Casimicrobium huifangae: one gene and its partners. The protein of the gene in region 1 binds, or shares a complex with, the protein of each later gene. Links are inferred from orthologs where the notes say so. Each region holds a gene or a part of one and is shown on either strand. Other genes may lie near its edges.

Region 1 (2,949 bases):
GCGGCAAGCACGGCGTCCACTTCGGCGTCGCTCATCTGTGCCGGCAGATAGGGTGTGAGCACCGCGATTTCGGCGGTTTCCTTGTTGACCAGATCGTTGCGACCGCCGGCGCTGAACTGCGCGATGGCTTCCTTGCGCTGCTTGATCGCCTTCTCGACCAGCGCCACGATGTCACCATCGGTCAGCGTGATGCGCTCGTCGACCTCGCGCTGCTTCATCGCCGCCAGCAGCATGCGGATGGTGCCAAGCTTCTGGCTGTCGCCCGCCTTCATGGCGGCTTTCATGTCGTTGGTGATGGTTTCTTTCAGGGACATGATGAATCCTTGGTCAGGGTTCGTGGTTCGACAAGCTCACCACGAACGGAAGTGAGTGCTGAGCGTGACCTTTAGTCCTGAACGGAACCGAAGGGCCACCACGAACGGAAAATAGAAACGAAAACGGCCCCGAAGGGCCGCATCAAGACTCAGCGAACAAAGCTTCTTAGTAGAGCTTCGGAGGCAGTTGCATGCTGCGGATGCGCTTGAAATGGCGCTTGCAGGCAGCAGCGTGTTTACGCTTGCGCTCGGTCGTCGGCTTCTCGTAGAACTCGCGGGCGCGCAGTTCGGTCAGGAGGCCGGTTTTTTCGATGGAGCGCTTGAAGCGGCGCATTGCCACTTCAAAGGGTTCGTTTTCGCGGACTTTGATGATCATGCTGATAGTTGCCGGAGGCGGTGTTTTCGCTGAGTAGCCCGATAATATACCCCGAAATGGCTGAACTTTCAACACCGACGCCTGCTGGCCAAACCGGACTGGTGCTCGGCATCGAATCCTCCTGCGACGAAACCGGCGTGGCACTGTTTGACTGCGCGACCGGACGCGTCGTGGCCGAAGCGCTGCATTCGCAGATCGCGCTGCATGCGCCCTACGGCGGTGTGGTGCCTGAACTGGCCAGCCGCGACCACATCCGCTACGGGCTGCGCCTGACCGATCAGGCACTCCGGCAGGCTGGTGTGGCGGGGCAGGACGTGCAAGCAATCGCTTACACACAAGGCCCCGGACTGGCCGGCGCGTTGCTGGTGGGCGCGCAGCTGGCTGCCAGCCTTGCCTTTGCCTGGGGCAAGCCGGTGATCCCGGTGCACCACATGGAGGGGCATCTGCTGTCGCCGCTGCTGGCCGATCCGGCGCCGGCGTTTCCGTTCATTGCACTGCTGGTCTCCGGCGGGCACACGCAGTTGATGCGGGTCAATGGCGTCGGTCAGTACACGCTTCTCGGTGACACCATTGATGACGCTGCGGGCGAAGCCTTCGACAAATCGGCCAAACTGCTTGGCCTGGCCTATCCCGGTGGGCCGCTGCTGGCCAAACTGGCCGAAAGCGGCGACACTGCAGCGTTCGCCATCCCGCGCCCGCTGCTGCACTCGGGCGACCTCAATTTCAGCTTTGCCGGGCTCAAGACAGCCGTAGCCAACGAGGTGCGACGCCTGACCGGCACCGAATTGCCGGTCCGTGGTGCAGTGTCGGCGCCGCAACCGCTGCTGCCAGCCGACCATCTGCGGCGCGCGGATCTCGCCGCGAGCGTGCAGGCCGCGATCGTGGACTCTCTCGTGAGCAAGTCGCTGGCTGCGCTACGACAGACAGGACTCAAGCAGATCGTGGTGGCCGGTGGCGTGGGCGCCAACGCGCGGCTGCGTGAAGCGCTGACGGCCGGGGCCGCCCGAATTGGCGCAAGAGTTTTTTATCCGCCCGTCGCGCTCTGCACCGACAACGGCGCGATGATCGCGCACGTCGGCGCGCTGCGGCTCACCGAGGCGAAAGCCGACTACGCGATCAATGTGCGACCGCGCTGGCCGCTGATGGAACTGTCTCCGCCCCTTGCCCGTTGAGTGAGCCGATATGAACAAGCCCTTGCTGATCGCCGCCCTCGTTTTCGCCGCAACGCTGATCGCGGGCTGCACGCTGAAGAGCGATGCCCAGTACTCTGCCGACCAGAGCCGGCGGGCGAATGAGCGGGCGGCGGAGTCGATGAAGCTTTCGACCCAGCAAACGGCGCGCGGCACGGCGCTGACCACCGCGACGCTGACTGCGGCAATCGCTGGCAAGACGCTGGTCAACCGCTACGACAAGGCGCCACCGGGTCTGCAGGGGCCGTACGTCGTGCAGCGCCATTTCGCACCGGATGGCCAGTTCATTCTGGTTGAAGCGCCGACCCATTACGTACGACCGCCCAACATTGAGGATCGCTGGCGGGTGGACGGCGACCAGCTCTGCATCAAGGGGCCGCCGAATCCGCATCGCTGGGAGTGCTATCGCATGGCGCGTGCGGCTGACGGCGCTTTGCAGTGGTACGTCGACGATGCCACTTCGCCCGCCAACAAGTTGCTGACCATCGTCACCCGCGAGATCTTCGACGGACCGCCGAAGAAGTAGGCCGCAGCGGAGCTACGGCCGCCTCAGTCAGCGCTTCTTGAACGCCGCCTCTTCGCCCGAAGCAAGGCGGCGGATGTTCTCCTTGTGCCGCCAGAACAGCAGCGCCGCCATCACCAGCGTGGCGTAGAACACGGCGCCGTTACCGAAGAACACGTAGCCCAGCACCGGCGCGGCGGCGCTACCGATCAGCGCCGACAGCGACGACACCCGCGTCACCGCAAACACCAGCGCCCAGATGGCCGTCAGCCCAAGGCCGACGCGCCAGTCGAGCGCCCATAGCACGCCTGCTGCCGTCGCCACGCCTTTGCCACCCTTGAAGCCGAAGAACAGCGGGAACAAATGGCCAAGAAAGACGGTGACGGCGACCAGCGCAATGCCATTGACGGTGATGCCGAAATGCGCCGCGAACGCCTTCGCGAGCAGCACTGCCAGCACGCCTTTCAGCGTGTCGCCCACGAGCGTGAGCAGTGCCGCCTTCTTGCTGCCACTGCGCAGTACATTGGTGGCGCCGGGGTTGCCACTGCCGTAGCTGTGCGGATCGGG
Region 2 (3,105 bases), 2.0 Mb from region 1 along the record:
GCCCGCATCGGCTGCGTCGCCAGAAAGCGCCGGATGCCGCCTCGGATTGCCCGGGCGAGCTTCAGCTGATGCGCTGCGCTGCGCAGTTTTAGCTCCTCTTCCGGATTGGAGATGAAGGCAGTTTCGACCAGCGCCGAAGGGATGTCCGGCGCGCGCAGCACGGCAAAGCCGGCATGTTCAACTGTGCCCTTGTGCATCTTGCCGACGGGCTTCAGCTCGGTGACCAGCCCGCGCCCCAACTTGAGCGAATCGGCGTTGGTGATTGACTGGCTCATTTCCAGCAGCATCCTGGCCAGCATGGGATCGCGCCCGACCAGCCGCACGCCGCCGATCAGGTCGGACTGGTTTTCCTTGTCGGCGATCCACTTCGCTGCGGTGCTGCTGGCGCCACGCTCCGACAGGGTGAAAACCGAACTGCCCCGTACGTCCGGTCGCGTGAAGGCGTCAGCGTGAATGGAGATGAACACGTCGGCATTGACACTGCGCGCCTTGCGCACGCGATCGGCCAGCGGAATGAATACGTCTTCCTCGCGCGTCATGAAAACGACGACACGCGGATCCTGCTCCAGCAGTTGTCTCGTCTGATGCGCGATCGCGAGGACCACGTCCTTTTCATAGGTGCCGCCCGGCCCCACAGCTCCGGGGTCTTCGCCGCCGTGCCCAGGGTCGAGCACCACGACATACGGCTTGACGTGGCGTTGCGTCGGCGGCCGGGTCGCTACCGGCGGCGGCGGCGCGGGCACAGGTTTGCTGGGCAATACCGGTGGCAGCACTGGCGGCGCCCTGGCGGCAGCTGCATCCGCCTCTGCCGCTGCCCTTTCCAGTTGCGCCTCGCGCTCCAGAATCTTCGAAAGAAAGCTGGCAATGGGGTCGTCGGCGTCAACCGGTGTCAGGTCAATCACCAGCCTGTGCCGGTAGGGCCCCACAGGCGGCAACGCGAACGCAGCAGCCTCGGCGCGGCCCTTCAACTCCAGCACCAGCCGTGCGGTGTCGGGCCGGTACTGGCCAATGCGCGCGCGCGACAGCACTCCCGTGTCATTGCGCAGTGTCTCCAGCGCCTTTTGAAAGGTCGCATCCGCCTGCACGTTGTTGATGTCAACGACCGTGCGGTCGGGGTTGGCCAGCGACGATACGAAAAAGCGCAGTTCGGCGTCGGATTCGATGGTGACGCGAGTGCTCTCCTTGCCGGGCCAAGCGCGCACCGCGAGTACACGTGGGCCAGCCCACACCAACCCGGCGCCTCCGCCAGCCAGCACAGCCGCCAGCAGTCGCAGCGCATCGCGGCGATTCACGCGCCGCTCCGCGCTTCGGCTTGCACTTCGCCGGTCGTCACTGTGACCCGCCGACCATCGCCGTCAAACTGAAAACGGATGACCAGATCAAAAGCCACAGCGCCGTGCAACCGCTCTGGCCACTCGACAAAGCGGATCGACGGTGACTGAAAGTACTCAAAGCCGCCGCGCGCCTCGAAATCGTCAACGCCCTCGATGCGATAGGCATCGAGATGATGCACCTCGCCCTTTGACGTCTCATAGGTTTCGACCAGTGCATAGGTCGGGCTCTTGATGGCCCCGGTCACGCCCAATGCACGCAGCACGCCACGGACGAAGGTGGTCTTTCCTGCCCCCAGGTCCCCCACCAGCGCTACCGAGCACGGCGGCTGCACGTCTGCCGCGAAGCGCTGTGCGAACGCCAGAGTTGCGGCCTCGTCAGCGAGAAACAGCGGGCTTTCTACAATCGGCGACATGTCAGCGCCTGCCCCCGCATCCGCCACCACTGAGCAACGCATTGTGCAGCTCGGGCTCGAACTGGGCTGGGCAGCGGTGGGCATCGCAGACATCGCACTCGAGCGCGAGGCGGAGGGGTATCAGGCGTGGATTGCGGCCGGTCATCATGGCGAGATGGAGTATATGGCCCGCCACGGCAGCCTTCGATGGCAGCCCGATGACTTGCAGCCCGGCACACAATCGGTGATCTGTGTTGCCCTCGACTACTGGCCGCAGCGCGCCGCCGGCGCCGAGGCTACGCTGCAGTCAACTGATCGAGCTTACGTTTCGCGCTATGCGCTTGGTCGCGACTATCACAAGGTTTTGCGCAACAAACTGCAGGCATTTGCCGAACGCATCGGCGAGCAGATCGCTGCGCACGACTTCCGGGTGTTCACCGACTCGGCGCCGGTGATGGAAATTCCGCTCGCAGTGAAAGCTGGCCTGGGCTGGCGCGGCAAGCACACCCTGCTGCTCAACCGCGAGCGCGGTTCGCTGTTCTTCCTCGGCGAGATCTACACCTCGCTGCTGTTAGCCCAGTCTGCCGCGCAAAGCAGTCATTGCGGCAGTTGCGCCGCCTGCATCGACGTGTGCCCGACCCGCGCCATCACCGCGCCGCACCGGCTGGATGCGCGCCGCTGCATCAGCTACCTCACCATCGAACACAAAGGCAGTATCCCGGAAGAATTTCGCAAGCCGATAGGCAACCGCATCTACGGCTGCGACGACTGCCAGCTCGTATGCCCGTGGAACAAATTTGCCCACAAGGCAACAGTCCCGGATTTCGAGCCACGCAACGGCCTTGATAGCGCTGTATTGATCGAACTGTTCGCCTGGAACGAGGCCGACTTCAACGAACGCCTGCAAGGCAGCCCGATTCGTCGCATCGGTCATGTGCGTTGGCTGCGGAATATTGCCGTAGCCTTGGGAAATGCGCCAGCAACCCAAGCTACGTTGCAGGCGCTGAGTTCACGCAGCGGGCATCCTGACCCGCTGGTGCGTGAGCACGTGGAGTGGGCGCTGGCGCAAGGAGGCAACGTTGCAAACTGATCTGGTCAACATGAACCGTGCGCGTTCACGCAATGGGCCGATCGGACCACTTCTGCCACGATTCGCTCGCTTGGCTCGGCAAGTACTGGTCGTTGTGCTCGCCGTCATGAAGTTCGTCTTGCCACCACAAGTCGCTGCGTCACAGCCGATACCGACGCACGCGACGCCCATCGAGTTGGCAAACGCCGATTTCGAAAGAGCTCGCGAAGACGACGCCTCGCGACCAGCGGGTTGGAACAAGGCCGGCCCCGGCGATAGCTTTCAGCTCGACCGAAAAGTGTTTCGCAAT
Region 3 (3,120 bases), 3.3 Mb from region 1 along the record:
CACCGTGTCTTCGCGATTCAGCAAAGTCTGGCCCGAGAATTTTCCTGCCGCCAGCAGCAGTTTTGGCTGTGCCAGTGCGATCTGCCGCCACAGATAGGGCTCGCAGGCGGCAATTTCATCCGGTTCGGGGTTGCGATTGCCGGGTGGGCGACACTTGATCACGTTGGCGATGTAGACGCCATCGCCGCGCTTTTTGCCGACGGCCGCAAGCATGGCGTCAAGCAGTTGCCCCGCCTTGCCGACGAAGGGTTCGCCGCGTTTGTCCTCCTGCTCGCCGGGCGCTTCGCCGATCACCATCCACAATGGCGAGCGGTCGCCGACGCCCGGCACCGTGCGGGTCCTTGTCTTGCACAGCTTGCAGGCGGTGCACTTGGCAATGCTGGCAGTGAGTTCGTCCCAGGACATATTGGCAATGGTCGCCGCGCGATCGTGGTGTGCCAGTTGCCCGGGGGCGCCATCGACAGGTAGCTCCGCACTTGGCGTTTCCGGCACGGCCGCCGGGGTGGCAACGGCGGTGACCGCGGGTTCAGCGATCGTCACTGCAATGTCTGCCTCGCTCGCAGCGATCTTCGACGCGGTTGAGTCGCCGACGGCACCAGGGACACCTCGCGCCTGCCAGATGGGCGTGAGCCCGATTTCCCGCAGCATCACTTCGCGCGAATTCACGCCGCCTCCGCGTTGTCGTGGTTGCCCGGTACGGGCTCACGCAGTGTCAGGGGTACCTGCATCAGCCACGCATCCTCACGTTCGCCGTCGTGCGATCCACTCGGGTAATACTTGCGACGCATTCCGGTCCGCACAAAACCGCGCGATGCGTAGAACGCCTGTGCGCCCTGATTGGAGGCACGCACTTCCAGATGCACGGTGCGGGCGCCACTGGCGTAGAGCCGATGCGCCAGATCGTTCCACAGCAGCGCCGCCACTCCCTGCCGGCGGCCGGCCGGGGTGACTGCGATGAGTAACAACTCTGCCTCGTCAAGTAGCAGTCGGGCGACGGCAAAACCACAAAGGCGCCGATGTTCGCGGGCGGTCAGGCACAGATAACCGGAGGTCAACGCATCCTGAAAGTTGCGTTCCGTCCACGGATGCGAGTTGGATTGCCGCTCGATGTCGAGCACCTCGGGCAAGTCGTCCTCTCGCATCAAGGCGACGGCTGCGTCCGAGAAACTGAGGGTGCTGGCCGTGGTCAGCATCAGGCGGCGACAGCTTGTGTTGCCCGGCGGTGGGCGAGGCGTTCCACTTCGGTTTGCGCTACGTTATTGCGCACATAAATGGGTTCTGCTGCGAGTGGGTCAACGTTGGCGCCCTGCGCCAGCATCACGGTGGCCACGCGCGCCACGCCAACCGCCCATTGGTTCTCGATGGTGCGATTGCGCTCGCGGTCAATGACACTGGCAAGCGCATCTGGTTGCGCCGCCGCCACCAGCGGCGCACCGGAGCCCAGCAACAACGCGTTGCTGGCGAGTGTGACGGAAGACGGGTGTTGTACCGTGGTCGCTGCCATACGTTGCATGGGGGCGCCGCTCGCTTTGAGCTGACGCACGAAACTGGCGACATAGACCTCGCCCATACGAGCGTCCAGGGCGACCGTGACCTGCGCGCAGTCGTCCACCGCCTGTTGCGCGAGGGCATCGAGCGAGTCGACCGCCAGCAGCGGCTTCTGCCAGGCATAAGCCAGCGACTGCGCGGTGCTACAGGCGGTGCGCACCCCGGTGAACGAACCGGGGCCGGCACCAAAAGCGATGGCTGCAATCTGGCCCACGTGGCCGCCCCAGCGGGCGAGTACGCGTTCGACGGCGGGCAGCACCCACGCGGACAGTTTGGCGTCATCCCGAACGATCTCCACGATGGCACTGTCCGATTGCGGCGCGTCCGGCAGCAGCGCGACGGCGCCCACATGGGCAGAGGTTTCGATGGCGAGAATCACGGGCATGGCAGGGATTTTAGGTGCCGGCGGCAGCGCCACCGGAGTCGGCGCGCGGGCTGCTGGCCCGTCGGATCCCTAAAATCGTGGCCACTTTGCCGTTTGGCCCTCTGCCATGTCTGTCACGCTCCACATTGAATCCACCGATCACGAAGGCCAGGGCATCGCCCGCAATGACGGCAAGACCGTATTCGTCGAGGGAGGGTTGACCGGCGAAACGGTGGTGGCGCGCATCATGCGGTCGAAGCCGAACTATGACAAGGCAACGGTGGAGCAGGTGCTGCGGCCGAGTCCGTTTCGCGTAGCGCCGGATTGCCCGCACTTCGGTGTCTGCGGCGGCTGCAGCATGCAGCACCTGGATGCCCGCGCGCAGGTCGCCGCCAAGCAGCGCGTGCTGGAAGACAACTTCAAACACATCGGCAACGTGCAGGCCGAGCAGATGCTGCCGCCCATCGAAGGGCCACACTGGGGGTATCGCCATCGTGCGCGACTGTCGGTGCGCCATGTCGTGAAGAAGGGCGGCGTGCTGGTTGGCTTTCACGAAAAGCGGTCAAGCTATGTCGCCGACATGCGCGAGTGCCGCGTGTTGCCGCCAGCCGTTTCGGATCTGCTGGTGCCGTTGCGGGCGCTGATAGCGAGCCTCGCGATCCGGGATCGCGCACCGCAGATCGAGTACGCCCAGGGCGATGGTCTGCCAATGCTGGTGCTCCGCCATCTGGAGCCGGTCGGCGATGCTGACCTCGCCCTGTTGCGCGCTTTCGCTGCCGAACACCAGGTGCAGTGGTATCTGCAACCTAAAGGCCCGGAGACTGCGCACCCGCTGCCGGGCGAGGCGCATACGCTCGGCTACGTGCTCACCGAGTTTGGCCTGCGCTACCGTTTCCAGCCGACCGAATTCACCCAGGTCAACCCGCACATCAATGCGATGCTGGTGCGCCGGGCGATGCGGCTGCTGGAGTTGCGACCGGATGACCGCGTCGGCGATCTGTTCTGCGGCCTCGGCAATTTCACCCTGCCGATTGCCCAGCGGGCGGCGTTTACCTACGGCATTGAGGGCTCGGCGCCGCTGATTGCCCGGGCGCGCGAGAACGCTGCTGGAAACGGGCTGGCCGATCGCGTGGACTTTGCCGTGGCCAACCTCTTTGAAATTGCGGAAGACTGGTTCGACACGCTGCCGCAGCTCAACAAACTGCTGA

Evidence for each region.
Region 2: the proteins of tsaD (region 1) and tsaE are in contact, whole or in part, in a crystal structure (PDB 6N9A), measured with the Thermotoga maritima proteins. The link is inferred for Casimicrobium huifangae from one-to-one orthologs. Residues at the interface, in WP_004082750.1 of Thermotoga maritima: Cys10, Asp11, Arg49, His50, Leu82, Gly84, Gly135, Gly136, Glu154, Thr155, Leu156, Asp157, Asp158, Ser159, Glu162, Asp165, Lys166, Arg169, Leu170, Tyr175, Lys213, Thr214, Leu217, Tyr218, Gln221, Arg222, Asn324; in WP_004082108.1 of Thermotoga maritima: Leu37, Gly38, Lys46, Lys57, Val59, Lys60, Ser61, Thr63, Phe64, Thr65, Leu66, Met67, Val69, Pro71, Tyr82, Arg83, Leu84, Asp86, Asp88, Phe89, Asp93, Ile128, Asp130, Glu131, Arg134.
Region 3: the proteins of tsaD (region 1) and tsaB are in contact, whole or in part, in a solved structure (PDB 4WQ4), measured with the Escherichia coli proteins. The link is inferred for Casimicrobium huifangae from one-to-one orthologs.

What each region holds. Positions count from the first base shown.
Region 1 is NZ_CP041352.1:293,352-296,300, reverse strand. Bases 7-2,804 are described here. They hold tsaD (tRNA (adenosine(37)-N6)-threonylcarbamoyltransferase complex transferase subunit TsaD), read left to right. Parts: upstream 7-746; coding sequence 747-1,862; downstream 1,863-2,804. Other genes in these bases: plsY (glycerol-3-phosphate 1-O-acyltransferase PlsY), read right to left, coding at 2,434-2,804; FKL89_RS01325 (hypothetical protein), read left to right, coding at 1,873-2,406; rpsU (30S ribosomal protein S21), read right to left, coding at 481-690; FKL89_RS01340 (GatB/YqeY domain-containing protein), read right to left, coding at 7-314. Outside these bases: more of FKL89_RS01340, read right to left, coding at 1-6; more of plsY, read right to left, coding at 2,805-2,949.
Region 2 is NZ_CP041352.1:2,265,604-2,268,708, reverse strand. Bases 19-2,972 are described here. They hold tsaE (tRNA (adenosine(37)-N6)-threonylcarbamoyltransferase complex ATPase subunit type 1 TsaE), read right to left. Parts: upstream 1,748-2,972; coding sequence 1,289-1,747; downstream 19-1,288. Other genes in these bases: FKL89_RS10350 (S41 family peptidase), read left to right, coding at 2,887-2,972; queG (tRNA epoxyqueuosine(34) reductase QueG), read left to right, coding at 1,746-2,816; FKL89_RS10365 (N-acetylmuramoyl-L-alanine amidase), read right to left, coding at 19-1,292. In the rest of the region: more of FKL89_RS10365, read right to left, coding at 1-18; more of FKL89_RS10350, read left to right, coding at 2,973-3,105. UniProt on the Escherichia coli protein: Required for the formation of a threonylcarbamoyl group on adenosine at position 37 (t(6)A37) in tRNAs that read codons beginning with adenine.
Region 3 is NZ_CP041352.1:3,555,874-3,558,993, reverse strand. Bases 64-3,032 are described here. They hold tsaB (tRNA (adenosine(37)-N6)-threonylcarbamoyltransferase complex dimerization subunit type 1 TsaB), read right to left. Parts: upstream 1,934-3,032; coding sequence 1,193-1,933; downstream 64-1,192. Other genes in these bases: rlmD (23S rRNA (uracil(1939)-C(5))-methyltransferase RlmD), read left to right, coding at 2,040-3,032; rimI (ribosomal protein S18-alanine N-acetyltransferase), read right to left, coding at 663-1,193; FKL89_RS16095 (uracil-DNA glycosylase), read right to left, coding at 64-666. Also shown: more of FKL89_RS16095, read right to left, coding at 1-63; more of rlmD, read left to right, coding at 3,033-3,120. UniProt on the Escherichia coli protein: Required for the formation of a threonylcarbamoyl group on adenosine at position 37 (t(6)A37) in tRNAs that read codons beginning with adenine.